One region of the Arthrobacter sp. Y3221114 genome, then DNA from elsewhere that is predicted to be linked to it. Evidence: riboswitches for the same ligand, from Rfam matches in the RefSeq annotation. Region 1 holds a riboswitch; each other region holds the start of a gene.
What was found. A riboswitch is a leader RNA that binds a small molecule or an ion and turns the genes downstream of it on or off. The one in region 1 is predicted to bind thiamine pyrophosphate.
Positions count from the first base shown of each region.

Region 1 (9,843 bases):
GATCCGGCTGACAGCGAATGCGCCGACGACGCAACGGAGCTTGCCGTGCTGTGGCCGCTCGCCAAGGGGCAAAGCGCCGGCGCACCGCTGACCGTGGAACTCGACGGTTACCGGCGGCTCTTCGCTCCCGACGGCGCGGCCCGGAACCTGCCGGACGAGGCGCGCGCCGCCGTCGTCATGGCATTGGAGAAGTGAGGCGGGCGTGATGGTGAGGGACAAAGTCGCACTGGTAACCGGAGCGTCCTCCGGGATCGGGGAACATACGTGCCGGGAGCTGGCACGCGGCGGCTTCATCGTCTATGCGGCCGCGCGCCGGCTGGAGCGGATGCGCCCGCTGGAAGAGCACGGGGTCCGCGTCCTCGAGATGGACCTGGCCGACGACGCGTCGATGGTGCGCGGGGTGGAGCAAGTCCTTTCGGAGCAGGGGCGGCTGGACGTGCTCGTCAACAATGCCGGTTACGGCTCATACGGCGCGATTGAGAACGTGCCGCTGGAGGACGCCCGGCAGCAGTTCGAAGTAAACCTGTTCGGGCTGGGGCGGCTCATCCAACTGGCGGCCCCGGCCATGCGGGCCCAGGGCAGCGGGCGGATCATTAACGTCTCCTCGATCGGCGGCGTGTTCTACGAACCGCTGGGCGCCTGGTACCACGCGGCGAAATTCGCGGTCGAGGGTTTGTCGGACTGCCTTCGAGTGGAGCTCAGGCCCTTCGGCATCGACGTGGTGATCGTCGAGCCCGGGCCGATCCTGACCGAGTGGGACGCCATCGCGGTCGAAAGCCTGCAGCGGAGTTCCCAAGGGACGGCCTACGCGCCGCAGGCGGAGAGCGTGGCACGGGCAATTGCCGGGGCCTACACGGAACGCACGGGAACGCGGCCGGACATCGTTGGCCGCCGCATTGCCCGGGTGGCGGCCGCACGGCGCACGCGCGGCCGGTACCCGGTCGGCAGAGGCGCGCGGACGATCATGGGCGCTCGCCGGCTCCTGCCCGACCGGGTCTTCGACGCCGTGCTCGCCAGGGTCTACCAGCGCTGAACCGGCGCGGAACCGCTGCTAAGACGCGACGGAGCGACTGCCCTTCCGGGAGGCTCCCAGGTGATCGCGCAGGGTGCGTCCCGAATACGCCGTCCGGAACCGGCCCCGGGCCTGCAGCTCCGGCACCACCCCGTTGACGAACTCTTCGAGCGAGGAGGGGTAGAGGGCCGACATGATCACGAAACCGTCAGCCGCCTCAGAGTCGTAGAGTTCGCACAAGTAGTCGGCGATGTCCGCCGGATCGCCCACGGGCTGAGGGTGCAGTTGGTTCATGGCCTGCGCCGTCGCCAGTTCGCGGACGGTCATCGATTCCCGGCGGGCTGCCGACAGGAGCATCTCTTCAAAGCCCTCGCTGCCCGTGGCCCCGCGATGGGCCAGCAGCAACTCCTCGGCGCTGCCGTCCGGCTTCAGGTCCTCCCGGGTTGCGTGAAGGAGCCGGCCCAACTTCGTCAGAACGTCCTCCTCATCGAGCGCCGCCTCCAAGCCCATTACGGCTTGGCGGGCGGCGGCGGGAGTGGCGCCGGTGATCGGCTGGACGGCCGGGAGCACGGCCAGCCGATCCGGATTCCGTCCGGCGGCGGCGGCGCGTGCCCGCAGTTCGGTCCGCACCGCGCGCATGGCGTCCGGAGTGTCGGCGACGGCGAACACGACCTCGGCCCAGCGGGCGGCGAACTCCATGCCGCGCGGGGAGGATCCGGCCTGCATGAGTACCGGCCTTCCCTGCGGACTGCGCGGCAGGGTGATCGGACCGCGGCCCAGCGGACGGTCGCCGCCGCCGGAGCGGGACCGTTCGGGTATCCGGTGGACACGCTCCGGATCCGCAAACCGGCGTGCCGGCGCATCCGGTGTCAGCGCCCCGGGCTCCCAAGTTTCCCACAGGTCCACCACGGTCTGGACGACGTCGTCGGCCCGGTCGTAACGCTCCGATTTGGGCGGAATGGAGGGCAGGCCGAAGTTGGCGGCCTCGGCGTCCGTGGTGGACGTGACGATGTTCCAGGCGACCCGGCCGCCGGAGAGGTGATCCAGCGAGAGAAGCTTCCGGGCGATGGTGTAAGCAGGGGTGAACGTCGTGGAGATGGTGGCGGCCAACCCCAGGTGCCGAGTCGCCCCGGCAACCAGTGACAGGGTGACCAAGGGGTCGAGATAGATGGCGCCCTTGCCGCCCGTGACCAGCGTGGTGGCGAAGTCGCCCGCGTTGTCCTCCGGGACGGCCAGCGCGTCGGGCAGGAACAGCATGTCGAAGCAGCCTCGTTCCAGTGTCCGGCCCAGATCAAGATAAAACTCCGCGCTCAGCCAGTCGCGCCGGGAGAGCGGATGCCGCCAGTTCTCCGAATACTGGCTGGTGGGCGGGTTGACCATCGCCACCAGGTGCATGCCGTCGGATGTCTGCATTTTCGCGCCCTTCTGTTGAGTGAACAGGGCACGGGTGTGAGGGTTGCTCCCTGCGCTGGCATGATCCAGATCAGGTTCAACGGTCGAAACTTGAGAAGCTTCCTCTCAGCCCGGCTCACCGGACTCCCGTGTACAAGCCAGCAGCCTACCGTCTGCCGCACCGGGCGGCGAAAGACCGCCGGTACGACGGCGTCATACTCCCGGCCGGGGAGCCGGGGAGCCGGGGAGCCGGGGAGCCGGGGAGCCGGGGAGCCGGACGGCCGGAGAGCCGGAGAGCTGGAGAGCTGGAGAGCCAGAGAGCCGGACAGACCTCCGCCCGGGGTGGGCGAGGCCGGCCGTTACTGCTGCGCGGGGAGCATGCTGCCGGTCTCCACGAAGCGCTGGTGCCAGGACAAGGCCTCACCGAGCAGGTGCGGGGTGTGCTTGCCAAAGCTGTCCCGGCAGGCACGGTCGAAGTAGTCCTGCAGCATCGGCCGATAGTCGGGGTGGGCGCAGGTCTCGATGATCTTGCGCGCCCGCTGCTTCGGCGCGAGACCGCGCAGGTCGGCCAGCCCCTGCTCGGTGATCACGATCATCGTGTCGTGCTCGGTGTGGTCGACGTGGCTGGCCATCGGCACGATGCTGGAGACCTTCCCGCCCTTGGCGGTGCTCGGTGACATGAAGACGGACAGGTAGCTGTTCCGGGCGAAATCGCCGGAGCCGCCGATGCCGTTCATCACCTTGGTGCCGGCCACGTGGGTGGAGTTGATGTTGCCGTAGATGTCCGCTTCGATCATCCCGTTGAGCGAGATGCAGCCCAGCCGGCGGACCAGTTCGGGGTGGTTGGAGATTTCCTGGGTGCGCAGGATGATGCGCTCGCGGTAGTAGTCCACGTTCGCGTTGAACTCCTCCAGACCGGTGCGGCTGAGCGAGAAGGACGTGGCGGAGGCCATGCGCAGCACGCCCTCCTTGAGCAGCTGCAGCATGCCGTCCTGGATGACCTCGGTGTAGGCGGTCAGGCCGCGGTAGCCGCCGGCCGCCAGGCCTTCCAGCACGGCGTTGGGGATATTGCCGACCCCGGACTGCAGCGGGAGCAGCTGCTCGGTCAGGCGCCCGCGCCGGACCTCGTGGTCCAGGAACTCCAGCAGGTGGCCCGCGATTTGCTGCGAGTTTTCATCGGGCGGGTTGAAGGGGGAGTTCCGGTCGGGCGCGTCGGTGTGCACGATGGCCACGATCTTGTCCGGATCCACCTCCAGGTAGGGTTCACCGATCCGGTCGTCCGGATTCACGAGCGGGATGGGCCTGCGTTCCGGCGGCAGTGCGGTGCCGTGGTAGACGTCGTGCATGCCTTCGAGGCCGAGCGGCTGGGCGTTGTTGATCTCCACGATGACCCGGCTGGCCTCCCGGAGCCAGGTCATGTTGTTGCCCACCGAGGTGGACGGGATCAGCCGTCCGTCCTCGAGGACGCCCACGGCCTCGACCACGGCCAGGTCGACATCGCCGAAAAAGCCGAACCAGGTGTGCTGGGCGACGTGGCTGAGGTGCATGTCGATGTAATCCAGCTCGCCGGCATTGATCCGCTCGCGCAGCGCCGGGTCCGACTGGTACGGCAGCCGCAGCTGCATCCCGTCGACCTTGGCGAGGGCGCCGTCGAGCTCGGGGGCCGTTGAAGCGCCGGTCAGCACGCGGATCTTGAACTGCTCCCCGGCCGCATGCGCGGTTTCCATCCGCGCCGCCAGCGCCTGCGGCACGGCCTTCGGATAACCGGCCCCGGTGAAGCCGCTCATGGCCACCGTCATGCCGGGTTTGATCAGTTCAGCCGCCTGCTCCGCGGACATCACGCGCTCGAGCAGGCGGGCGTTGCGAATGCGGTCTTGCATCGTGCCCCTTCGTCTGGATCTCCCCTTCCACTCTAGGGGTCGGGCCAGGCACCCGGGCTCCGGGCGGGGAGAAACGGGCTCCTGCCGACGGGCGGTACGCCGCGCGCGGCGTGATTTTCGGCCCGTGAGGCTAGGGCTGGCGCAGCTGTTCTCCGGCGGTCTGCCGCACGCAGGCAGTCAGTTCGTCGAGCACCGGCGAGCTGATTTTCCAGCGCTGCCAGTACAACGGCACGTCCACCGGCAGGTCGGGGGCCAGCTCGTGCAGCGTCCCGTTGAAAACGTCCGCCAGGCACTGTTGCTCCGGCAGCAGCGCCCACCCGAAGCCCAGCCGGACGGCTGCCGCAAACTCCGCCGAGGCCGGCAAATAGTGGCGCGGCGCCGCCAAGGCAGCGCCGGTCAGTTCCCGGTAGAAGCGCTCCTGCAGGTCGTCCTTGCGGTCGAAATCCAGCACGGGCGCGGCCGCCAGCCACGCCACATCAGCGTCCCCTGCCCCGGCGGGCCGCCAGTGCTCCAGGAAGGCCGGGCTGGCGACGGCCCGGTAGCGCAGCGAGCCGAGCGCCTCCACCGAGCAGCCCTGGACCGGTTCCGGCGTGGCCGTCACCGCCGCCGTCACCCGTCCGGCCCGCAGCAGCGAGGTTGAATGCTGCTCGTCTTCGCGTTGGACTTCGAAGAACACGCCCAGCTCGCGCGGCATGCGGGCCAGCGCGCCCAGGAACCAGGTGGCCAGCGAATCCGCGTTGACCACCAGCGGCAGGGCCACGCCGTCACCGTTGCCGCCGAGTTCGCGCTGCGCATCGTCCTGCAGGACCCGCACCTGCCGCGCCAGCCGCAGCACCACGTCTCCGGCAGCAGTCGGCCGCACCGGGGCGGTGCGCTGCAACAGGACCTGCCCCGCCGCCTGCTCCATGGCCTTGATCCGTTGGGACACGGCCGAAGGCGTCACGTGGAGCGCATGGGAGGCCGCATCGAAGCTTCCTTCCTGGACGACGACGGCGAAGGTCGCCAGATGGTCGAACTGGAACGGCTGCATAAGTCCAGCTTACGTAACCCAAAATTCTTTAGCTGTACTGATGCACGGGTTGTCAGTAGCGTCGACTGTTGTGACTACCGCTATTGCACCCACAGTTTTGCTGGGCCTGGGAACCGGGCTGGCCCTGATCGTCGCCATCGGGGCGCAGAACGCCTTCGTGCTGCGCCAGGGTATCCGCGGCGAGCACATCGGCGTCGTCGTACTCATCTGCGCGGTTTCCGACGCCCTGCTGATCACCGCCGGGATCGCCGGCATCGGTGCGGTCATCCAGGCCGCTCCGGCAGTTGTCGACGTCATCCGCCTGGGCGGGGCGGCGTTCCTGCTGGCCTACGCGGTATTCGCCGCCAAACGGGCGATCAGGCCGGGCGTGTTGACCGCCTCGGCCAATCGCTCCGGCGGGGGACTGGCCACGACGGCTGCCACTGCGCTCGCCCTGACCTGGCTGAACCCGCACGTCTATCTGGACACGGTCCTGCTGCTTGGTTCCATCGCCAACACCCAGGGGCCGGAACTGCGCTGGTATTTCGGCGCCGGCGCCGTGGCGGGCAGCCTTATCTGGTTTAGCGCCCTCGGTTTCGGCGCCCGGCTGCTGCGGCCCTTCTTCGCCCGGCCGGGCTCCTGGCGCCTGCTCGACGGACTGATCGCCGTCGTCATGCTGGTGCTCGGGCTGCGGATGGCCCTTTATCTCTGACCGGATATGCGAGGATGCCGGTATGGCCACCACCTTGCTGCTGCTGGCGGACACGCATGTGCCCAAACGCGCGCGGCGCCTCCCGGACCAGGTGTGGGACGCGGTGGAGGCGGCGGACGTCGTCTTCCACGCCGGCGATTGGGTCACCGCCGACCTGTTCGACGAGCTGGACGAGCGGAGCCGGCGGCTGGTCGCGGTGTACGGCAACAACGACGGCGACGACCTGCGCTCGCGGCTGCCGGAGATTGCCGAGGCAACCATCGACGGCGTCCGGTTCGCCATGATCCACGAAACGGGAGCGGCGCAGGGCCGGGAACAACGGTGCGAGGCCCGCTTTCCCGATGTTGACGTCCTGGTGTTCGGGCACAGCCACATCCCGTGGGACACCACGTCGCCCGGCGGCCTGCGGCTGCTGAACCCGGGGTCGCCAACCGACCGCCGCCGCCAGCCGGTCTGTACGTACATGACGGCTACCGCCGAGGGCGGCAGCCTGGTGGACGTCCGGCTGGTGCCGGTGGAGCCGAGGACGCGCTAATTGTTGTCGGAAACCGCCTTGCTGACTTCCGCGGGCGTTTCATACTGCCGGTCGGGAAGGTTCTTGAGCGCCGAGAGGACGTCGTCGCCGGCCCCGGACTCTTCTGCGTTCTTCACCAAATCGGCGGCGGAAGCGGGGTAGTCGACGCCGCCCAGCGCCTTCTGGATATCAATGGGACTGGGATTGTCTGCCATGGGAAGTCCTTCCGATCCACTAGGGACTCCCTAGGCTACGTGCTGGGGCGTTCGCTGGGAATAGTTCGCGGGGGCGGCCATACCCTTGTTCCGCGCCGCAGCGTCGCCCGACACGCAGCGCCAAGATCACGGTTTTGCAACGTTGGTTACTTTACGGTAACGTGCAGTTCGTGCGCGGGTGAGATGACCGTGCCAGGGGATGCCGGAACTTCCGGCGCGATTTACCCATGGAATGCCCGGACGCTGCCCACGCCTTTCGCCGTCAGAATGGCAGACGTCCACATGACCTCGATTATGCGAGTGGCTGACGGCGGTGCGGAGACGTTCGGGGACGGACTGAGCACAAGGCGGCCTAACCGGAGCATTGTGAATCCAAATAAAAACCTGAACCTTAGCCGTGCCCTCCGTGGCGGCCTCGCGGCCGTCGCCCTGACCGGAGCCAGCGTTGCGCTGGTCGGACCGGCCGCGAACGCGGCCGACGGGGCGACCTGGGACGCCTTGGCCCAGTGCGAGTCCGGCGGTGACTGGAACATCAACACCGGCAACGGCTACTCCGGCGGCCTGCAGTTCGCCCCGGGCACGTGGGCGGCGAACGGCGGCAGCGGTTCTGCCGCTGACGCGAGCCGCGCCGAGCAAATTGCCGTGGCAGAGAACGTTTTGGACAGCCAGGGCTGGGGCGCCTGGCCTGCCTGCTCGTCCAAGCTGGGACTGTCCGGCGGCGGCGGAGGGTCGCAGGTGAGCAGCCAGTCGGCCCAGATCCAGCAGGCACCCGTCCAGCAGGCTCCGGTCGCCCAGGCGCCGGTCCAGCAGGCCCCGGTCGCGCCGGCCCCGGTACAGGCCGCGCCCGCGGTGCAGGCCCCGGCGGTCAGCGGCGAAACCTACACAGTCCAGCCCGGCGACACCCTGGGCAAGATCGCCCAGTCCCTGGGCCTTCAGGGCGGATGGCAGGATCTGTTCGCGGTCAATGCGGACACTGTTGCCGATCCGAACCTGATCTTCGTGGACCAGGTTCTGCAGCTGCCCGCGCAGTAATTCGCTGTGCCAGCAACGCCCCGTTCTCCGACCGGAGGGCGGGGCCTTGTTGGTTGGGCCCAAAAGACGCGCCCTAGACTGGTATCAACCGAGTGAGAGGACGGGCCACTGCTGTGTCCACCGTTGAAAACCGCCCGTGGCTGCAGAACTACCAGCCAGGCGTGCCGGCCGAGATCGAAGTTCCCACCGAATCCCTGTCCCACATGCTGGAAACCTCGGTCCGCCGGTTCCGGAAGCAGACGGCCCTCGACTTCTTCGGCGCCACGACGAGCTATCGGGAGCTCGGCCGCCAGATAGACCGGGCAGCGGAAGGCCTGCGCCGGCTCGGCGTAGGCCCGGGCAGCCGCGTGGCCCTGATCCTGCCGAACTGCCCCCAGCACGTGGTGGCCTTCTACGCCGTGCTGCGCCTGGGCGCCGTCGTCGTCGAACATAATCCGCTGTACACCGAGCGCGAACTGCGCCACCAGTTCGAGGACCACGGGGCGACGGTAGCCATTGTCTGGAACAACGTGGTGGCCAAAGTGCAGGGGTTCCCGCCGGACATCGAGGTCAAGGCGATCGTGTCCGTGGACCTGACCCGTGCGATGCCCCGGGCGAAGCGCCTGGCCCTGCGGCTGCCGGTCCCGGCTGCGAGGAAGGCGCGCACAGCGCTGACCGCGCCGGTGAAGGGCACCGTCACGTGGGAGAGGCTGTTGCAGGCCAGGCCGCTGAAGAAGTCGCATCCCCGGCCGGCGGTGACCGATCTGGCGGCCATCCAGTACACCTCCGGCACCACCGGACAGCCCAAGGGCGCCATGCTCACGCACCGGAACCTGCGGGCCAACGCGGAGCAGGGCCGCGCCTGGATGCACGGAATCTCCGAGGGCAAGGAGGTCATGTACGCCATCCTGCCGATGTTCCACGCCTTCGGCATGACCCTGCACCTGACGTTCGGGGTGCTCATCGGTTCGCGGGTGGTCCTGTTCCCCAAGTTCGACGTGGACCTGGTGCTGGCGGCGGCGAAGAAGACTCCGCCCACCATATTCTGCGCCGTGCCGCCCATCTACGAGCGGACCGCCCGGGAAGCCAGAAAGCGCCGGGTGAATCTGGGGTCCGTGCGGTTCGCCATCTCGGGTGCGATGAACCTGCCGCAGGCCACCGTTGACTTATGGGAGGAGACCGCCGGCGGCCTGCTGGTGGAGGGCTACGGGATGACGGAGACCTCGCCGGTGGCCCTGGGCAACCCGTTCGCGCCCACGCGGAAGAACGGCACGATCGGTGTTCCGTTCCCCAACACGGAGATGCGGGTGGTTGATCCGGAGGACCCGTCCAACGACGTCGCCCCCGGCGAGCCGGGTGAACTCCTGATCCGCGGCCCGCAGGTCTTCCAGGGGTACTGGGGCAAGCCGGAGGAAACGGCGGAGGTCCTGCTCGACGGCGGCTGGGTGCGCACCGGCGACATCGTCACCGTGGACGCGCAGCACAACGTACGCATCGTCGACAGGGTCAAGGAACTGATCATCACTGGCGGCTTCAATGTTTCGCCGTCGGAAGTCGAAGACGCCCTCCGCTCCCACCCCGACGTGATGGAGGCCGCGGCGGTCGGCATTCCGCGTCCGGAGGGAGGCGAGGAGGTGGCGGCCGCCGTCGTGCTTCGCCCCGGAGGCGACGTCAGGCTGGACGAACAGGGGATGCGGGACTACTGCCGCGGCCGGCTCGCGGCGTACAAGGTCCCGCGCCGGATAGTTGCGGCCCAGGAGCTGCCCAAGTCCATCCTGGGCAAGGTGCTCCGCAAGCAGGTCAAGGAGCAACTCGCTGCCCGGTGATTTGCCTCCCCGCGTGGGGGTCTTGCAGCGAGATGCGTGACGCGTCACATTACGGACGCGCGGCGAGCATGCGGTGTGAGCCGTGACATAGTGGTCCCCGGTGGCAGCGCAATGGCCGCGCTTTCCGGTTGGGGGAGACCGCGGGCGCTGTCACTTGATTTTTTCGAACTGAGGAAGTGACATGAAGCGAACAATACTGACGCTGCTGGCAGGTGTCTCCGCGCTTGGACTGGCGGCTTGTGGATCCGGATCACCCAGCGGCGGCGGCAACG
Region 1 covers NZ_JBNHHW010000002.1:564,398-574,240, reverse strand. Annotated here, with positions in the region: gene AC5RV3_RS06815 (hypothetical protein) at 1-195, shown strand, start outside; gene AC5RV3_RS06810 (oxidoreductase) at 206-1,033, shown strand; gene AC5RV3_RS06805 (NtaA/DmoA family FMN-dependent monooxygenase) at 1,052-2,425, opposite strand; TPP riboswitch at 2,456-2,565, opposite strand; gene scpC (succinyl-CoA:acetate CoA-transferase ScpC) at 2,764-4,284, opposite strand; gene AC5RV3_RS06795 (LysR family transcriptional regulator ArgP) at 4,415-5,314, opposite strand; gene AC5RV3_RS06790 (LysE/ArgO family amino acid transporter) at 5,385-6,005, shown strand; gene AC5RV3_RS06785 (metallophosphoesterase family protein) at 6,028-6,540, shown strand; gene AC5RV3_RS06780 (DUF2795 domain-containing protein) at 6,537-6,734, opposite strand; gene AC5RV3_RS06775 (transglycosylase family protein) at 7,101-7,766, shown strand; gene AC5RV3_RS06770 (long-chain-fatty-acid--CoA ligase) at 7,880-9,571, shown strand; gene AC5RV3_RS06765 (ABC transporter substrate-binding protein) at 9,753-9,843, shown strand, end outside.

Region 2 (9,843 bases), 430 kb from region 1:
CTGTTCTTCGTGCCGGCCATGAACCTGGCCGGCATCCCGCCGTTCTCCGGTTTCCTAGGCAAGATCGGCCTCGTGCAGGGCGGCGTGGAGCTGGGCACCCCGATCGCCTGGGTGCTGGTGGCGGGCAGCATGGTCACGTCGCTGCTGACCCTGCTGGCCATGGCGCGGGTCTGGAACCGCGTGTTCTGGCGGCGCCCCGAGGATGCCGAGCACCCGGACCCGGTCCTGGTCGCCACCAAGCCTGACGGATCGGCCGTGCGGACCACCCGCCATGTGGAGGACCACCCGCACGGACGGTTCACCGGACGGGGCATCGTTCAACTGCTGCCGTTGCCCATGGTCTGGCCGACGGTCGGGCTGGTGGCGATGGGCCTTGCCCTGACGCTGTTCGCCGGGCCCCTGTTCGAGCTCAGCGACCAGGCGGCGCGGGAGATGTTGCAGCGCACCCCGTACATCGAGGCCGTCCTGGGTGAGGGTGCCCTGCAGGAGGGTGGCCAATGAGGAAACCGCGCATCTCCATCTGGGTCGAGCTGCCGCTGCTGGCTTGGCTGGTCATCCTCTGGGGTTCCCTGTGGCAGGATTTCAGCCCCGGCAACCTGATTTTCGGCCTGCTGATCGCGCTGGTCATCGTGAACCTGTTCTACCTGCCGCCGGTCGAACTCAGCGGACGCTTTAATCCGCTGGCGGCGCTGGTCTTCGCCGTCACGTTCGTGTGGCAGGTGGCGGTGGCGAGCGTCGAAGTCCTGTGGCTGGCCCTGACCCGCGGTCCGACGCTGCGCAACGCGGTGGTGGCGGTCCGGCTGCGAAGCCATTCCGACCTGCTGGTGACTGCCACCGGGCATGCCATTTCGCTGATCCCCGGCAGCTTCGTGGTGGATGTGGACCGCTCGACGTCCACCCTTTACCTGCACGTGATCGACGTGGCCACCGAGGACGCCGCAGAACGTTTCCGGGCAGACGTGCGGCGGATCGAGGCGGGCCTGATCCGGATGATGGGCACGAAGGAAGAACTGGCAATGGTCAAGGCCGAAGGTAGCGGCAGGGGAGGTGCAGTGTGAACGGGGGCGTCATTCCGGTTGCCCAAGTCGTCGTGAGCGCAGTGCTGGGCGTGGCCGCGGTACTGTCGCTGATCCGCCTCGCCCGCGGACCCTCGCTGCTGGACCGGCTGCTGGCCATTGATGTGTTGCTGGCGATTGTCTGCGCCGGACTCATCGTGGACATGGCCGCCGGCGGCCACCTGAACAACCTGACGCTGGTCGTTGTCATCTGCGTTGTCGGTTTCATCGGCTCGGTCGCGGTGGCCCGTTTTGTGACGGACGGGCGGCCCCGTGAACACTGACCTGATACTCGACATCGCGACCGCCGTCTGCCTGATCGCCGGCGCGACGATGTCCCTGGCCGCGGCCATCGGCCTGCTGCGGTTCCCGGACCTGCTTTCCCGGATGCACGCCGCCACGAAACCGCAGGTGTTCGGCCTGCTGCTGCTGCTGACGGGACTGGGATTGCAGCTGCGCAGCTGGGCGGCTGTGCCCTTGCTCCTCATAGCCTGGCTGTTCCAGTTGCTCACCGTGCCGGTTTCCGCCCACATGGTGGGCCGGGCCGGATACCGCACCAAACACCTGCGCAAGGAAATCCTCAGCGTGGACGATCTCGACGCGGTGGTGGAGGCAGCGGCCGAGGAAGATTCCGCGGCGGCATCCGACGACGTCGCGCCTTCCAGCAGCGACGCCGGCAGCGGTGTCGCAGCCGGCGGCCAGGACGCCGGGCGGCCGGGGGAGCGGCCCACCGCGGCGGCTGCGGCTGGTCCGGCGCGGAACGATGAGGACAACGCCGGGCCGGCGGACAAGAAATAACCCGCGGACAAAAGAAACCGGTCCGGTGGCGGGTTCCTGCGGACCGGAACAGAAGCGCGATGGGGGACGGGACCGCGGTCCCGTCCCCCATCGGGCCCCCTCAAGGAGCCGCTTAGACCATTTCCCGCGTCTTGTCGTAGCGGATGACCGCCTTGGCGGTGGCGCGCTTGGTCAGCACCTGGATCACGCGCGCCACGGTGCCGGACACCACGGCGAAGGCGACCGCCGCCCGCAGGCTGTTCTCCAGGTCGTCGTCGCTCTTCGGCGCATCTTTTCCGGTGACCATCTTCCAGACAAACCCCAGCAGCTGGCTGGCTGCCAGGCCCGCGCCGATACTCACCAGTGTGCCCAAGAGCCTCAACACAATGTTCATGCCCGCTCCCTTCCGGGGCCGGGGCCCCGTCTCAACTGCTGTTCCGGTTCCCAGCCTACTGCCCGGCACCCGCCCGGGCCGTAAGCCGTCGTGCGTTTTCCAAGGGTCTGAAGCCCGAATCGCCCGCCGCTGCGGGCGAGTGTAGACTGGTGCGTGCTGCTAGACAGCACCTATGACGACAGGGGAGCGTCCGACCGGCCGGTTCACACCGGAGACCGGGAGGGACGCTGAGAGTGCGGATGAACCGCAGACCCTCGAACCTGCTCCGGTTAGTACCGGCGAAGGGAGTCGAGTTCTCGGGGCGCGCCGCATGGCCGCCCTCCCCTCCTGCAACCAGGAGGATCCCAATGAGTACCGTTTCGAATGCACCCGCCACGCCCACCCCTGCCCGGAAGCCGCGGTACGGCTGGCGGGTGGTGGACATTGTCGTGGCCTCGGTGGTCGCCGTGGCCGTCGGCGTCATCTTCTGGGCCTGGTCGGCGGGCTGGCCGCTGATCGAGGGCCTGACCCTTGCCTTCCCGCCGTCCGCCGGACTGTACACCGGCGGTTGGCTGATGGCCGGCGTGCTGGGCGGGCTGATCATCCGCAAGCCCGGCGCGGCCCTCTACTGCGAGATGCTGGCCGCCATTGTTTCCGCGCTGTTGGGCACGAGCTTCGGGATGACTGTCCTGGTCTCCGGCCTGATCCAGGGACTGGGGGCCGAGGTCGTCTTCCTGCTCTTCCTGTACCGCAAGTTCAACCTCGGCGTGGCGCTGCTGGCCGGCCTGGGCGCAGGCCTGGCACTGTCCATCAGCGAGAACATCCTCTACAACATGCTCTGGGCCGCCGAGTGGCAGCTGGCCTACGTGGGCTTCGCCGCCGTGTCCGGCGTCGTGATTGCCGGGCTGCTGCCGTGGCTGGCGGTCAGGGGCCTGGCGAAGACGGGCGTGCTGTCCTCCTTCGCCGCGGGACGCTCGGCCGACGTCTGAGCCGGTCCATGGGAGAGCAGAGTACGACGGCGGTGCCCGGGCCCGTGCCGGTCCACGCCGAGGGGTGGGGCTGGCGGCATGCCGGCCGCAAGGATCCGGCGGTGCGCGGGGCCAGTTTCAGCATCGCCCCGGAGGAACGGGTACTGTTGCTGGGCGCCTCCGGGGCCGGCAAGTCCACGCTGCTGCACGCCCTGGCCGGCGTCCTCGGCGACGAGGGCGAGGGCGAGGAGACCGGCCGGCTCACCGTGGCGGGTGTCCGTCCCTCCGAGGCCCGCGGCCGGGCCGGCCTTGTGCTGCAGGATCCGGAGAGCCAGCTGGTGCTGGCCCGGGTGGGCGACGAGGTGGCGTTCGGAGCGGAGAACCTGTCGCTGCCGCGCACGCAGATCTGGGACAGGGTCCGCGATTCCCTGGCCGATGTCGGCCTGACGGTACCGCTGGATCACCCCACCTCGGCGCTGTCCGGGGGCCAGAAGCAGCGGCTTGCGCTGGCCTCCGTCCTGGCCATGCGGCCGGGGCTGCTGCTGCTGGACGAGCCGACCGCGAACCTGGACCCGGACGGCGTGCAGGAAGTACGCGACGCCGTGGCCCGGGTGCTGGACCGCACCGGCGCCACCCTGGTGGTGGTCGAGCACCGGGTGGCTGTCTGGGCGGACGTGGTGGACCGAGTGATCGTCCTCGCGGCCGGCGGCGGCGTGCTGGCCGACGGGCCGCCGGGCACCGTGCTCGCCGAGAGCGCCACCCGCGCCCGGTTGATCGACGCCGGCGTCTGGGTTCCCGGACACACCCCGGGGCTGGACCTGCCCCCGGCGCCGTCCCCGGGCGGGCCGTTGCTGCGGGCGGCGGCGCTGGACGTGTCGCGTAACCGGAGGGCCGCACCGGTGCTGTGCGGGGTGGACCTGGACCTGTTGGCCGGGCAGGCGCTCAGCATCACCGGCGCGAACGGCGCCGGCAAATCCACGCTGGCACTCACCCTCGCCGGCCTGGTGCCGCCCGCAGGAGGGGAGCTGTCGGCGACACCGGCCTTGCACCGCGGCGCCGGCCTGTCACCGGCAAAGTGGAAGTCCGCGCAGCTGGTGACCCGGATCGGCAGCGTCTTCCAGGAACCGGAACACCAGTTCCTCACCGGCACGGTGCTTGACGAACTTGAGTTTGGCCCGCGCCGCGTGGCCAAACTGCCCGAGGCGACGGTCCGGCAGCGGGTGGACACGATCGCCGAGCGGCTCCGGCTGACCCGCCTGCTGCAGGCCAACCCGTTCACCCTCTCCGGCGGCGAGAAACGCAGGCTCTCGGTTGCCACCATGCTGGCCACCAGCCCGGACATCCTGGTGCTGGACGAGCCGACCTTCGGACAGGACGCCAACACCTGGGCCGAGCTGGTCACGCTGCTGGCCGAGCTGGTGGCCGATGGCAGGAGCGTGGTCTCGGTGACGCACGACGCCGATTTCACCGCGGCGCTCGGCGGTGCCGGCATACGGGTGGCAGACGGCGGCGTGCGCCCGGCCCAGCCGCTTCGGAGGGCAGCATGAACATGGACCTGCTGACCCCCCGGCTGGCAGCCTCCCCGTTCGGCCGCGCCAACCCGGTATCAAAGCTGGCAGCCGCCACCCTGATCACCGTGGTGGTCATGCTCAGTGTGGACTGGGTCAGCGCCTCCGTGGTGCTGGCCGCCGAACTGTTGCTGATGCCCGTGCTGGGCGTCAAGCCGTGGGTGCTGCTCAAGCGCGGCTGGCCGCTGCTGGCGGCGGCTGCCGTCGGGGCCTGGGCAACGGCCTTGCTGGCCGAGAAGACCGGGGCCGTGCTGTTCCAGTTCGGTCCGCTGATCTTCACCGAGGACTCGGTGGCCGGAGGCGTTGCCATCGGCCTGCGTTCGCTCGCCGTGGCGCTGCCGGGCATTTTCCTGCTCCTGACGACCGACCCCACGGATCTGGCGGACGCCCTGGCGCAGAAGCTGAAGCTGCCCCACCGCTTCGTGCTGGGAGCGCTGGCCGCCATGCGGTTGGTGGGGCTGCTCGTAGAGGAATGGCGGATTCTCGGTTTGGCGCGCCGCGCCCGCGGTGTCGGAGCGGAGAACCGGCCGCTGGCCAAGGCTGGTGCGTTCGTAGGCCAGGCGTTCGGCCTGATCGTGCAGGCCATCCGCCGTGCCACCCGGCTGGCCGTCGCCATGGAGGCCCGCGGCTTCGGCGCCGGGCCCAGGACCTGGGCGCGGGAATCCACCTACAGCGTGGTGGATGTTTGGGTGTTGCTGGGTGGCGCGGTCATTGCCGGAGCGGCAGCCGCCGCCGCCGTGGCCGCCGGGACCTGGAACTTCATCTTCGTGTGAACCGGGGCCCGGCGGGCCCCGGCCGTCCCATGAAAGCCGGGGTCCGCCGTTCCGTTCGGGGCTACGGCTTGAGCACCACCTTGATGCAGCCGTCCTCCTTCTTCTGGAACTTCTCGTACATCTCCGGAGCCTGCTCCAGCGGAACCTGGTGGGTCGCCAGGTCGAGCACGCCCAGCGGGTCCGACGGGTCGTCGACCAGCGGCAGCAGGTCATCAATCCACCGCTTCACGTTGCACTGGCCCATCCGCAGCTGGAGCTGCTTGTCGAACATGGTCAGCATCGGCAGGGGGTCCTTCATCCCGCCGTACACGCCGCTGATCGAGATCGTGCCGCCGCGCCGGACGGCGTCGATCGCGGTGTAGAGCGCGTCGAGCCTGTCCACTCCGGCTGTCTCCATCGCCTTGCGGCCCAGGGCGGACGGCAGCAGCCCCACCGCCTGGTGGACCGCGCCTGCCACGGGCGAGCCGTGCGCCTCCATGCCCACCGCATCCACCACCGAGTCCGGCCCGCGGCCGTTCGTGCGCTCCCGCAGTTCGTCCGCGACGTCGCCGTGCAGGTCCAGCGTCTCGATGCCGTGACGCTCCGCCATTGCTCGCCGCTCCGCGACGGGGTCCACCGCGAGCACGCGGAAGCCGAGGTGCCGGCCGATCCGAGCGGACATCTGGCCGATAGGGCCAAGGCCCAGTACAGCCAGGGAACCGCCTTCCGGTGGGGCCGCGTACTGCACGGCCTGCCAGGCGGTGGGAACCACATCGGAGAGGTACAGATAGCGCTCGTCCTCACCGGTCTGGGGCACCTTGATGGGCCCGTAGTCGGCGTGCGGGACACGCAGGTACTCGGCTTGCCCGCCGGGCACGGAGCCGTAGAGCCGCGAGTAGCCCAGGAACTGTGCATTGTTGTTGTACTCGCGGACCTGGGTGGTTTCGCACTGGGACTGCAGACCGTTCCGGCACATGAAGCAGTGGCCGCAGGAGACGTTGAACGGGATGACCACCCGGTCCCCGGCCTTAATGTGGGTGACGGCCGAGCCGACTTCCTCCACTATCCCCATGGGCTCGTGTCCGATGATGTCGCCCTTGTCCATGAACGGAGTGAGCACCTCGTAAAGGTGCAGGTCCGAGCCGCAGATGCCGGTCGAGGTGATCCGCACGATCGCGTCCGTGGGCTCCTGGATCCGCGGATCCGGGACCTCCTCCACGCTGACCGAGCGCTTTCCCTGCCACGTCAAAGCCTTCATTGCCCTCCTTCTCAGGGCTGCCGCCCCGGACGGAACGACAGCATGCTGATCTTTCGGTCAATCGACCCTAACATCGCAGTAGCGCGGTGTTCCAAGCAGATCATCCTGGAGGCTGTTTCCGCAGCGGCAGCCCCCCCGCCCTACGAACCGACCAGGACGAAAACGTTGCCGTCGGGCGCACGCATCACGGCCACGTGCCCTGACTCGGTCGCGAAGGGCGCCTCTATCCATTCCACCCCGCCGTTGGAAGACAGCTCCTCGTAGGCGCGCCGGACATCGCCCACGAATACCTCGACCTCCAGGCGCCGGTTATCGGGGTTGTCGCTGAGAACGAGTTCGGAACTGTTCCCGCCCGGAAAACGCATGCCCACCAGGGTCCATGCCAGTCCTGCTGGAGTCTCGCGGTTGATCCGCCAGGACTCCCGCATCCCGAGCCCGGCATAGAACCTGACGGAGGCCTCAACGTCGACCGTCGGAACGCAGACGCATTCAAGCTTCAAGAACATCGGCGGTGGCTCCTGGGATACTCGGTCGGGACAGCGTCAAGCGGATGACTCCGGCCGGCTACTCCCGGCTGCCCTGGGCCAGCAGCGCTGTCAGCTCCTCCGTCAGGTCGGGCGAGACGGGGATTTCCTTGCCGTCGATGCTCTTGACCGGGGCGAGCAGGCGGATACTTGACACCAGCCAGACGGCGTCGGCTTCGTAGAGATCGTGCGGCTCCAGCGGACCGTAGCCCAACTGCCAGCCGGCAGCTTCCGCCTCCTTGAACAGCACCGACTGGGAAGTGCCCGGCAGGATGCCGCTCTCCAGCAGCGGCGTCACCAAAGTCTTTACGCCGTCGCGCACCCGCGCCATCAGCACGGTGGAGGTGGGCCCTTCGAGCACGCGGCCGTCGCTGGACGTGAAGATGGCGTCGTCGGCGCCGTTCTTGTGCGCATAACGCAATGCGGCCATGTTGACCGCGTAGGAAAGCGTCTTGGCCCCCATCAGCAACCACGGGGCGCGTTCGGCCAGCGAGCTGTCGTACCCGCGGTCGAGCAGCAGCACGGAAATGCCGTCGGTGCGCTGGCGCCGTCCGGCCGCCGGCGGCCGGGAAGCCTGGACCCAGGCCGTGGGCGTGGAAGCGCCTTCCACGCCGCGGGTCACCAGCAGCTTGATCACCAGTTCTTCGACGGGCGGGTGCTCGGCGATCGCCGTCGCAATGGCACGCTCCCAGGCGTCCGGGGCGGGAAGCTGCAGGCCCATGATTCGGGCCGAACTGGCCAGCCGGTCCAAGTGCGCCTGCAGCTTGCGAGGGGCCCCGTTGACTGCCAGCAGGGACTCGAAGATGCCGTCCCCGCGGGTGGCGCCGAGATCGGTGGCCATCAGCTGAGGTCGGGAAGCATCTGCGACGCGGCCCGCCTCGTGGGCAGGGTCCAAAAACACCAGAACTGTCATGGCTACAGCTTAGTTAGTTTGCCCCCAAACGCCGGGTAGGCTGGGAGGATTGCGCCGGCACACGGCGGGAGGGGAGGAACAGCCGCGTGCTGTGGTCGTTTGCGGGGCTGGGCACATTCCCCGATTGGGCCGTCGCCATTCTGGGCGTGGTCGATATGGCCATCCGCATCATTGCACTGGGCGTGATCCCGGGGAACCGCCGCCCCAATACCGCCATGGCCTGGCTGCTGGCCATCTTCTTCATCCCGCTGATCGGCCTGTTGCTCTTTTTCATGTTCGGCAGGTACCGCCTCTCGGAGCGCCGGATCGCCAAGCAGTCGGAGATTAACAGCCGGGTGTGGGCCGCCACCCGGAACCTCAAGGAGCCCAGCAGCGAGCAGGAAGCGCCGGCGTGGGTGCATTCGGCGGCGGAGTTGAACCGGCGGCTCGGCGCGTTCCCCATGGTGGACAGCAACCACGTGGAGCTGTACTCGGACTACGACGAGTCCATTGCCGCGATGACCGAGGCCGTGCGCGAGGCGCGTGAGTTCGTGAACATCGAGTTCTATATCATGAGCCGCGACGAAACCACCGGCAAGCTCTTCACCGCCTTGGAAGAAGCCGCCGCCCGGGGTGTCCGCGTGCGCCTGTTGTTCGACCACATCGGCACCCTCCGCGTCGCCGGCTACCGCAAGTTCCGCCGTTGGCTGGAGACCACCGACATCGACTGGCGCCGGATGCTGCCGGTGCTGCCGGTCCGCGGCCAGTGGCGCCGGATCGACCTGCGCAACCACCGCAAAATCCTGGTGGTGGACGGCCGTGTGGCGTTCACCGGATCGCAGAACCTGATCGAGCCCGGCTACCGCCGCACTTCCAGCCATAAGATCGGCCGCAAATGGGTGGAACTGATGGCGCGCTACGAAGGCCCCATCGTCACCGCGCTGAACGTTGTGTTCGCCACCGACTGGTCCAGCGAAACCGACGACACGCTCGAAGGCGAGTTGTTCACCCCGGCCCCGTTCCGCGAGCCCGGCCCCATGACCTGCCAGGCCCTGCCCAGCGGTCCCGGCTTCGCAACCGAGAACAACCTGCGCCTGTTCAACACGCTCATCTATGCGGCGGTGGAGCGGCTGTCCATCTGCAGCCCGTACTTCGTACCGGACGACTCGCTGCTCTATGCCATTACGACGGCGGCCCAGCGCGGCGTCGAGGTCGAATTGTTCGTGTCCGAACGCGGCGACCAACTGCTGGTCCATCACGCCCAGCAGTCCTACTATCAGGCGCTGCTGGAGGCCGGCGTGCGGATCTACCGCTACCCGAAGCCGCTGGTGCTGCACGCCAAGCACTTCACCGTGGACAATGAGGTCGCGGTCATCGGCTCCAGCAACATGGACATGCGGTCCTTCTCCCTCAACATGGAGGTCTCCGTGATGATGCTCGGGGACCACATCGTCGAGCGGGTGTCGGAGATTCAGGACAGCTATCGGGTGGTTTCGCGGGAGCTCACGCTGGAGGAGTGGAGGCAGCGGCCCCGCTGGCAGCGCTACGTGGACAACGTGGCCCGGCTGACGGCAACGCTGCAGTAGCCGCGCCCCGCCGCCCCCCGGCGAGCCGGCGGGGTAGCCGCGCCCCGCCGCCCCCCGGCGAGCCGGCGGGGCGGCCGCGCGCCCCGCCGG
Region 2 covers NZ_JBNHHW010000002.1:137,265-147,107, reverse strand. Annotated here, with positions in the region: gene AC5RV3_RS04720 (Na+/H+ antiporter subunit D) at 1-501, shown strand, start outside; gene AC5RV3_RS04715 (Na+/H+ antiporter subunit E) at 498-1,058, shown strand; gene AC5RV3_RS04710 (MrpF/PhaF family protein) at 1,055-1,339, shown strand; gene mnhG (monovalent cation/H(+) antiporter subunit G) at 1,329-1,853, shown strand; gene AC5RV3_RS04700 (DUF4235 domain-containing protein) at 1,966-2,226, opposite strand; TPP riboswitch at 2,397-2,530, shown strand; gene AC5RV3_RS04695 (ECF transporter S component) at 2,574-3,194, shown strand; gene AC5RV3_RS04690 (ABC transporter ATP-binding protein) at 3,203-4,720, shown strand; gene AC5RV3_RS04685 (energy-coupling factor transporter transmembrane component T family protein) at 4,717-5,514, shown strand; gene AC5RV3_RS04680 (zinc-dependent alcohol dehydrogenase) at 5,576-6,751, opposite strand; gene AC5RV3_RS04675 (VOC family protein) at 6,892-7,257, opposite strand; gene AC5RV3_RS04670 (aminodeoxychorismate lyase) at 7,316-8,188, opposite strand; gene cls (cardiolipin synthase) at 8,275-9,753, shown strand.
Region 2: another riboswitch for thiamine pyrophosphate. It lies ahead of AC5RV3_RS04695 (ECF transporter S component); the one in region 1 lies ahead of AC5RV3_RS06805 (NtaA/DmoA family FMN-dependent monooxygenase).

Region 3 (9,843 bases), on a different contig from region 1:
CCAGCGGTCATCGCCGACGGGAACATCGTTCTTGAGCTGGAACCCCAGCTTTTCGGTGTAGAACTCGAGGGCCTTCTGCTGGTCGTCCACAAAAATGCTGGCGGTGGTGATGATCATGGTGTTTCCTTCGAAGAGGGCGGGAGATTGGCGAGCCATTCTCTCGCAGTGCTGAGCGGGGCAGTATCCAGATGGTGGATGGTGGTGCGTCCACGGTTGCTGGCGGTCACCAAGCCGGCCTCACGCAGAATCGCGAGGTGCTTGGTGACAGCCTGACGGGTGATGGCGAGATGGTGGTTGTTGATCAGGCGCACGGTCAGCTCGAACAGCGTCTGGTCGTTGTGCGCGGCCAGTTCGTCCAGCAAGATCCGCCGAGTCGGATGACTTAGGGCCTGGAAAACAGTGTCCACCCTTCCATGATAGGCAACCTCTAGGTTGCCTATCAAGCGCGCGACCTTGCCTTCGATCGGCCGCGCGGTCTTTCGCCGCGGCATCCGGGCAGGCATGATGCAGGTATGGGTGCGAACACGGCATTCACGGCCACCGAGCAGGTCTATGTGCCGCCGGCGCGGGCGTGGGCGCTGTTGACGGATTGGGCCGCGACGCCCGCATGGATGCCCGGCGTGAACGAGATGCACGCCGAGGGGCCGCTGGCGGTCGGCCAGGCCATCAGCTTCCGTTCCCAGGGCCACGACCGCAGCAGCACGGTGACCGAGCTCGACGTCGGCCGCAGCATCACCATTACCTCGTCGCAGGGGGATGTGCGGGCTGACTACCGCTACGTACTCGACGGCGACGGCGGCGCGACCCGGCTGACGCTGACTGCCGACGTCGTCGTCAGCGAGGAGCTGGCCGGCATGGCGGAACAGATCCGGCGGGCGATCGCGGAGGCCGATTCCGGCCAGCTGGCCAGCTTCAAGCAGTTTGCGGAATCCGCGCCGTGATTGCCGCCAAGGCGCTGCGCGGACGCCATGCTGATCGCGGTCGTGCGCTGCGAAGAGGCCGCCCTGATCCCGTTCGTGCGCTGCGCGGGAGCCGCCCTGATCCCGATCTTGCGCCGCGCGGGAGCCGCGCGCCGACCCTGCTCCCGTCCACCCGGCTTCCGGCTCAGTAGAATCGACTGCTGGGACCGCTTGAAAGGACTGCGTTGGCCAAGCTCTACTTCCGCTACGGGGCGATGAACTCCGGCAAATCGACCGGACTGCTCCAAGTAGCCTTCAACTATGAGGAGCGCGGGCAGCGCGTGTTGCTGGCCAAGCCGCAGATGGACACCAAGGGGGACAGCAAGATCGTCTCCCGGCTGGGCATGGCCCGGGACGTGGACTTCTTAATCCGCCCGGGTGAATCCGTGCGCGAACACTTCGGCCGAGTGGCCGCCGGCGAGGATCCCGAAGCCCTGCTGGAGCACGTGGACGTGCAGCCGGTGGCGTGCCTGCTGGTGGACGAGGCGCAGTTCCTGGAGCCCGAACAGATCGACGACCTGTTCCGCATCGCGGTGATGGACAACGTGCCGGTGCTGGCGTACGGCATCCGCACCGACTTCCGCACCCAGGCCTTCCCGGGTGCCCGCCGGCTGCTGGAAATCTCGCACTCCCTCGAGGAGCTGAAGACCATTTGCCGCTGCGGCCGCAAGGCGGTCTTCAACACGCGCCGCGTGGGCGGGGAGATTGTGTTCGACGGCGAACAGGTCGCCATCGACGGCGAAGACGTCTGGTACGAATCGCTTTGCGGCACCTGCTACCTCGAGGCCTCCGGCGGCGCGCTGTAGCTCATAGGGCGGCACGCTCCAGGTTTGGCGGCGGTGGGCCGCGGGTTCATGGGCGGAACCCGGCAGCGTCCCATCTGCCGCGGGTGGGCACGCGTTGGCCTTCCCCCGGGTCACGGGCCGGCCGTGGGCAGGTCTAGCCTCTGCGCCAGCCCGATCGCGTTGAACGGTGCGTGGACCTTGACGTCGTTGTCGAAGTACACGTAAGCATCCCGGCCCGCGCCGTCGGGGCAGCCCGAGCCGTCCAGCCATCCGGCGACCGTCGATGCCAGCCGGTCCAGGTCTTCGTCCCGGTAGCCACTGACGTAGAGTTCGTCCTTACCGTGCAGCCGGACGTAGGCGAAGTCGGCCGTAATCTCGTCCAGCATCGGCCACTTTCCGGCGCTGTCGGCCAGCACCAGGGCAGTGTTGTGCCGGCGCAACTGGTCGTAGAACTCCTCGTTGATAAACGTGGTGCTGCGGATCTCGAGGGCGTGGCGCAGCGGCCGGTCGGCGCCGTCGTCGGGGATCCAGGTCCTGTCCTTCATCAGGTCAGTGCGCCCGGCGGCCAAGGCGGCGGCGGCGTGCGTGCTGCGCGGCAGCTGGACCAGAAACTTTTCCATCACCTCGGCGTCGTAGTTGGCCCGCTCGGGCAACTGCCACAAGAACGGTCCGAGCTTTTCGCCCAGGCCCAGGACCCCCGAAGCGTAGAAATTCGCCAAAGCGTCGCGGACGTCCTTCAGGCCCTTCATGTGGGTGACGTACCGCCCGCCCTTGACCGCGAACACGAAGTCCGGAGGCGTCTCGGCGTGCCACTGCCGGAAGCTGGAGGGGCGCTGCAGCGAATAAAACGTGCCGTTGATCTCGACTGAATTCAGGTGGCCGGAGGCATACTCCAGCTCGCGGCGCTGGGGCAGGCCCTTCGGGTAGAACGTGCCGCGCCAGCGCGGGTATCGCCAGCCGGAAATGCCGATCCGGGCCATCGGTTGAGAGGGGGCCATGTCCCGCAGGCTACCCGGCCCAGGCGGTGCAAGCCAGAGCAAGCCGCGCTCCGTCGTCGTGCTGTGGGGCGTTGCGCATCCTTTGAACCGCTGCCGCGTCCGGGCACGAGAGCCCTCGCTTTTTCGAGTGGAGAGAAGATGCACGCTTACGCCCGGTTTCGCTGCATCTTCTCTCCACTCGACGATTAGACGGCCGGATTCCGGTCGATTGAGGCCCATCGGCTAAACTTGGCGGGTAAGAGCCCCAAATACTCCACCCGGAGTGAGGGGCGTTCTCATGCGCGGCAGCGGCTCCTTGATGTGCAGTCTGTCCGGGGCTTCCGCCGCATCGAATGGGGGAGGATCCCATGCCAGCAATTGTGATCGTCGGAGCCCAGTGGGGCGACGAAGGAAAAGGCAAGGCTACCGACCTGCTCGGCGGCCGCGTGGATTACGTGGTCAAGCCGAACGGCGGCAACAACGCCGGGCACACCGTCGTCGTCGGCGGGGAGAAGTACGAGCTGAAGTTGTTGCCGGCCGGCATCCTGTCCCCCAACGCCACTCCGATCATCGGCAACGGCTGCGTGGTCAACCTTGAGGCCCTCTTCGAGGAGATCGACGGGCTCGAGGCCCGCGGCGCGGACACTTCGCGGCTGCGCGTCTCCGCCAACGCCCACCTGGTGGCCCCGTTCCATCAGACCATGGACAAGGTGACCGAACGCTTCCTGGGCAAGCGCGCGATCGGCACCACCGGCCGCGGCATCGGCCCCGCCTACATGGACAAGGTGGCACGGCTGGGCATCCGCGTGCAGGACGTGTTCGACGAATCGATCCTGCGGCAGAAGGTCGAAGGCTCGCTGCGGCAGAAGAACGAACTGCTGGTCAAGGTGTACAACCGCCGGGACGTGCACGTGGAGGAGGTCGTGGAGTACTTCCTGTCCTTCGCCGAGCGGCTGCGCCCGATGGTCATCGACTCCACCTACGTGCTGAACAAGGCGCTGGATGAGGGCAAGGTCGTGCTGATGGAGGGCGGCCAGGCCACCTTCCTGGACGTGGACCACGGCACCTACCCGTTCGTGACCTCCTCCAACCCGACGGCCGGCGGCGCGTCCGTGGGCTCGGGCATCGGCCCCACCCGGATCAACCGTGCCGTGGGCATCATCAAGGCGTACACCACCCGGGTGGGCGCCGGGCCGTTCCCCACCGAACTGTTCGACGACATGGGCGAGTACCTGCAGAAGAAGGGCGGGGAGTTCGGCGTGAACACCGGCCGGCCGCGGCGCTGCGGCTGGTACGACGCCGTGCTGGCCCGCCACGCCGCCCGGGTCAACGGCTTCACGGACTACTTCGTGACCAAGCTCGATGTGCTCACCGGCATCGAGCAGATCCCGGTCTGCGTGGCTTACGACGTGGACGGCGTCCGGCACGACGAAATGCCGATGACGCAGACCGAGTTCCACCACGCCAAGCCGATCTTCGAGTACTTCGAGGGCTGGACCGAGGACATCACCGGCGCCAGGACGCTGGAAGACCTGCCGGAGAACGCCCGCAACTACGTGCTGGCGCTCGAAAAGCTCTCCGGCACCAGGTTCTCCGCCATCGGCGTGGGCCCCGACCGCGACCAGACCATCGTGGTCCGGGACCTGATCAGCGAATAGCAGGACTGACGACGGCGGGGCGCGGGCAGCGAGTCCGCGCCCCGCTGCGTTACCACCCCCTGCTTAAACCTTTCGCGGGCGGTGCGCGCCATGGGTTAGACTCGTGGGCAACACGGGAGTCCGGTGAGCCGGGCTGAGAGGAAACTTCTCAAGTTTCGACCGTCGAACCTGATCTGGATCATGCCAGCGCAGGGACGTTGACTCTTTACTACCCGTGCCCCGTTTAACAACCGAAGGGCGCGAAAATGCGAACATCAGATTCGATCGTCACCGCGACGAACACCCCCACTGCTGCCGTCCGCAGCAATAAGTTCACCGCCACTCCCCGCGAGTTCGGCGTGGGCGCGAGATTGACCCTGGCGGTCATGGCCGACAACTACGCCGACGTCATCCTGACGGCACTGGACCAGGCCGACTCCACCGGCCTTGAGGTGCACACCGGCAAGGTGAGCACCTACCTGACCGGCGCCGAGCAGGATGTCCTGCGCTACCTGAGCCAGGTGATTGCCGCGGCTGGACGCACCGGGGCGCACGTCTCGGCCTCCGTGCTCCTGTCCCGGGGCTGCCCCGGCGGCGTCAGCTGCAAAATACCCGAGGGAGGCGCCGCCCTGTACTCGGAGATCCCGGAGCTGGAGCCCACCGGAATCGAGGCCGCCGCCGACTGGGCGCTGTATCCCCTGGCAGACGGCGGTACCGGCGGTGCCTCAGCCGACCACATGCGCGATATCTACGCCGCCATCGACTACGCAAAATCCACCGGTGTTGCGGTGCAGGCGGAGCATTTTGTCACCCGGATGGACGGCGATGTTGCCCAGGTGCTGCAGGCCATTGCCGCGGGCTGGATCCTGGTGGGCCGTTCCGTCCAGCACGTCACCACGCACGCGACGCTGTCCATCAACAGCCCCAGCGCCTCCTGAAGCGGAAGGACCAGCCATGTCATCATCGTCTTCGCAGCAGCATGCCCTCCCGCGCGGTGCCTGGACCCTGAAGGACCTCGTCCTCCTGGTTGTCCTGGGCGTCGTCTTCGGTTTCCTCTACTGGGTCTTCGTCCAGGCCTGGACCGCCCTGTCCCTGCTGATGGGGCCGGCCGGAGACCTGTCGCAGCACTTCCTGGCCGGAAGCTGGCTGCTGGTGGCTCCGATCGCCATCGCCATCGTCCAACGTCCCTTCGCCGGCGTGCTGGCCGAAGTCTTGGCCTCGGTGATAGAGGTGGTGTTCCTGGGCTCCGCCGTCGGTCCGCTGCTCTTTATCGCGGCCGCCATCCAGGGCATTGGCAGCGAGATCCCGTTCGCTGTCACCCGCTACCGTTCCTACGGCTGGCTTACCTACGCCCTGTCCGGGCTGCTCGGCGCCGGCCTCGTCTTCTTCTATTCGGCCTTCCGGTCCGGCTGGTACGGACAGGACCTGTTCTGGACCCGCCTGGTCATCCACCTGATCTCCGGTGTGATCTTGGGCGGGCTGCTGGGCAAGATCATCGTCGACGGGCTGGCGAAGACCGGCGTGGTGGACAACTTCGCGATCGGCCGCGCCCGGCTGGGCACAACCGATGCGCACCGCTGACCCGGTCCTGGAGCTCAATGACGTATCCGTAGGCTTCCCCCGGCGGGACGCAGCCGTGCTGCGCAACGTCATGCTGCGGCTCAAGCCCGGCGAACACCTGATTGTGTTTGGGGCCTCCGGGTCGGGCAAGTCCACCCTGCTGCAAGCGGTCACTGGGGTGGTTCCCCACTCGGTGGTCGCCACCCTCACCGGCACGGTGTCGGTGAACGGCGTGGCCACGACCGATTCCTCGGTCGCCGAGCTTTCCCGACACGTCGGCGTGCTGGCCCAGGATCCCTCCTCCGGGGTCTGTCTTCCGGACGTCGAACAGGAATTGGCGCTGCCGCTGGAGAACCGTGCGGTGCCTCCGGAGGAGATATCGGCACGGATCGACACCGCGCTGGCCTCGGTCGGCGCCACCGGTCTCCGCGGCCGCCCAACGGCCCAGCTGTCCGGCGGAGAAGGCCAGCGGGTGGCGCTGGCCGCGAGTCTCATCGCCGAACCTGACCTGCTGCTGCTCGACGAACCCACCTCCATGCTCGATCCGGCAGGCCTGGCCGCCGTGCGGGACGCCGTCTCCGCTGCCACGGCCGCCTACGGACCGGCAGTGGTGCTGGTCGAACACCGGCTGGACGACTACGCCGGGGTAGCAGGCATAGCCGGCCTGCCGCGCCGGGCGGTCGTCCTGGGCGATGCCGGCCAGGTCCTGGCCGACGGCGTGACGGCCGAAGTGCTGGGGGCCCATGCAGTCCGGCTGAACGCGGCCGGATGCTGGCTTCCGCTTGAGACGGAACTGCTGGCCGTCACCGGCCGGACCGGCGGTCTCGGCGCGCCAGACGTCTGCTCGGACTTGCGGCAGCTGTCGGCGCCTGACCACAACGGGGATGCCGCGGCGCCCGAGGCCGGCGAGACGGCGCTGGCCGCGGAGAACCTCTCCGTCTCGCGGACGGCGCCCCTACGGAAGAGGCGCCGGAACGCGGGGGACGTCCGGCCGGAAGCGGCCATTCTCCATGATGTGACCCTCCGGCTGAAGCGCGGCGAAATCGCAGCCCTGCTGGGAGCCAACGGGGCCGGCAAAACCTCGTTGCTGCTCACCCTCGCCCGGCTACTGCCGCCGGCGGAGGGAACCGTCCGCGGGGAACGCCCGGGGATGGTGTTCCAGAATCCCGAGCACCAGTTCGTGGCGCATACCGTCCGGGACGAAGTCCGGCACGGCCTTCCCGACGCTCCCGCCGAACGCTTCGGCCGCCTCCTGGCGCAGCACCGGCTCACCCATGTGGCCGACCAGAGCCCCTTCCGGCTGTCGGGCGGCGAAAAGCGCCGCCTGAGCGTGGCGGCCATGCTGGCCCATGAGCGGCCTGCGCTCCTGGCGGATGAACCCACGTTCGGCCTCGACCGGCGGGACACGATCACCACGATGGCAGCCTTCAAGGAGGCCGCCGCCGCTGGCCGCGGCATCCTCTTCTCTAGCCACGACCTGCGGACCGTCGCGACGCTGGCCGACCGGGCAGTCGTGATCGCGGACCGCACGGTGATTGCCGACGGCCCGGTCTTCGACATCCTGCGCGACCCTGCGGTGCTGCAGCGCGCCGGCCTGCGGCTGCCGCCGCTGATCGAATGGCTGCTGGCCGAGTTCGCCTCGGCCCACGAGATCCGGCGGGTCCTCGACCGGCTCGACGCCGCCGTATCCCGCGCCGGTACGGTAAATCCGCAGATCGGCAGCCGGGCATGAGCGCCGCCTTCGCCCCCGGCCCGGTTTCCGCCGTCGCCGGCGGCGTCCTGGCGCGGCGCAATCCAACCATCAAGCTCGCGCTCCTGTTTGTGGTGTCGCTGACCCTGGTCTTCATCTTCGATCCGGTGACGCCCGCCGTCCTGTACCTGGTCGCCCTGGCCGCGGTCGCCGCCTCCACACGCCTCAGGCCCAGGACCCTGGCGCTGGCGCACGTACCCTTCGTCGCCTTCGGGCTGGGGATCTTCATGGTCAACGCGCTGAGCCGGCCCGGCGAGGTGTTATGGGAGTCCGGGCCGCTGCGGATTACGGTCGAGGGCCTCGCCGTCGGCGGTTCCCTGGCCCTGCGCACCCTGGTCATCGGGATCCTGGCCATCGGTTTTATTGCCTCGACCGACGGCGTCGCGCTGATGGGCAGCCTGCACCAGCACGCCCGGCTCGGGCCCCGGATCACCTACGCCATCCTGGCCGGGTACCGCATGCTGCAGGAAATGCCGCGGGAATGGCTGACCATTCGGCAGGCCCACGCCGTCCGGGCCCGGCTCCGTCCGGACGGTTCCTTGCCGCGCGGCCTCCACGCCCACGGGAATGCGGCGTTTGCCCTGCTGGTCGTCTCCGTGCGCAAGGGCGAACGGATGGCCCAGGCGCTGGAATCGCGGGGCCTGGGCCTGAGCCCGCGGACTATCTGGCGGAGGGTCCCATTGACCGGCGCGGACTGGCTGATGGTGGCCGGCGTCCTGGGGGTCCTCGCAGCCGTCCTGCTCACCAGCCACACCCTGGGTTACCTGGCGGGTTTTGAAGCGCTCGGCAGCTGAAAACTCTTGTCGGCGGCCATCCCCGGGACCCCGAACCGCCCCGCGGCGCTGCCGGACCTGGCAGCAGCAAGAGCGTGCCGGCCCCTCCACCTGTCGCAGGGCAGGGTCCCGGCGTAACATGCTCGTCATGGGGGACGACGAACTTCTCCGCCGGACGGCCGAGCTGGCCACAAAATACCTGCAATCCCTGCCCGGGCGCCCGGTAAAATCCGGGCTGGACGTGGCGGCCCTGCGCCGCGAGCTGGCGGGAGAACTACCGCGGCAGGGCGAAGACCCGCAGGCGGTCATTGAGCACCTGGCCCACGTCGGTGGGCGGGCTGCCGTGGCCATGGCAGGTCCGCGTTACTTCGGCTTCGTGATCGGCGGGGCCCAGCCGGCCGCGCTCGCCGCCGACTGGCTCACCTCCACCTGGGACCAGAACGCCGGACTGTATGTGGCCGGTCCGGCCGCCTCCGTGGTGGAAGAGGCCGTGGGCGCCTGGCTGCTGGACTTGTTCAGCCTGCCCGAAGACTCCGGCTTTGGGCTGGTCACCGGCTGCCAGATGGCACACTTCACCTGCCTGGCCGCGGCACGGACGGCAGTGCTGGAACGCGCGGGCTGGGACGTGGTCAGCGACGGCCTGTTCGGCGCGCCGGAGATCGCCGTCGTTGTGGGGGAAGAAGCCCACAGCACCGTGCTGACCGCGCTGCAGTACCTGGGCCTGGGGCGCCGGCGGATCTACTCGGTGGACACCGACGCGCAGGGCCGCATCACGCTGGACTCGCTCGACGCCGTGCTGGACCGGATTCCCGTCGACATGCCGCTGATCGTCAACCTGCAGGCCGGCAACGTGAACACCGGTTCCTTCGATCCCATCCGTCCGGCGGTGGAACGAGTACGACGGCGGGATGGCGCCTGGATTCATGTCGACGGCGCGTTCGGGCTGTGGGCCGCTGCCAGCCCGGATCACCGGCACCTGGTGGACGGCGTGGAGCTGGCCGACTCCTGGGCCACCGACGCGCACAAGTGGCTCAACGTCCCGTACGACTCCGGCCTGGCCTTTGTCCGCGACGCCGAGGTGCACCAGCGCACGATGTCCCCGCCGCATGCCGCCTATCTGGAGTACGGGGCCGAACGGGACGAGGTCGCGTGGGTGCCGGAGTTCTCCCGGCGTGCCCGCGGCTTCCCGGCCTACGCCGCGCTGCGGACGCTCGGCCGCGAGGGGGTGGCGGACCTCGTGGGGCGCTGCTGTTCGCTGGCATCCCGGATGGCCGGGCGGCTGGCCGAGGCGGACGGCGTGCAGATCCTCAATGACGTGGTGCTCAACCAGGTGCTGGTCCGGTTCACGCCGCAGGGCGGCTCGGACCCGGACGACTTCACCCGCGAGGTGGTGCGCCGGGTG
Region 3 covers NZ_JBNHHW010000004.1:427,992-437,834, reverse strand. Annotated here, with positions in the region: gene AC5RV3_RS11590 (VOC family protein) at 1-117, opposite strand, end outside; gene AC5RV3_RS11585 (ArsR/SmtB family transcription factor) at 114-407, opposite strand; gene AC5RV3_RS11580 (SRPBCC family protein) at 513-941, shown strand; gene AC5RV3_RS11575 (thymidine kinase) at 1,145-1,765, shown strand; gene AC5RV3_RS11570 (DUF72 domain-containing protein) at 1,876-2,742, opposite strand; gene AC5RV3_RS11565 (adenylosuccinate synthase) at 3,090-4,379, shown strand; TPP riboswitch at 4,482-4,592, shown strand; gene AC5RV3_RS11560 (YkoF family thiamine/hydroxymethylpyrimidine-binding protein) at 4,625-5,296, shown strand; gene AC5RV3_RS11555 (ECF transporter S component) at 5,313-5,939, shown strand; gene AC5RV3_RS11550 (ABC transporter ATP-binding protein) at 5,926-7,650, shown strand; gene AC5RV3_RS11545 (energy-coupling factor transporter transmembrane component T family protein) at 7,647-8,462, shown strand; gene AC5RV3_RS11540 (pyridoxal phosphate-dependent decarboxylase family protein) at 8,590-9,843, shown strand, end outside.
Region 3: another riboswitch for thiamine pyrophosphate. It lies ahead of AC5RV3_RS11560 (YkoF family thiamine/hydroxymethylpyrimidine-binding protein); the one in region 1 lies ahead of AC5RV3_RS06805 (NtaA/DmoA family FMN-dependent monooxygenase).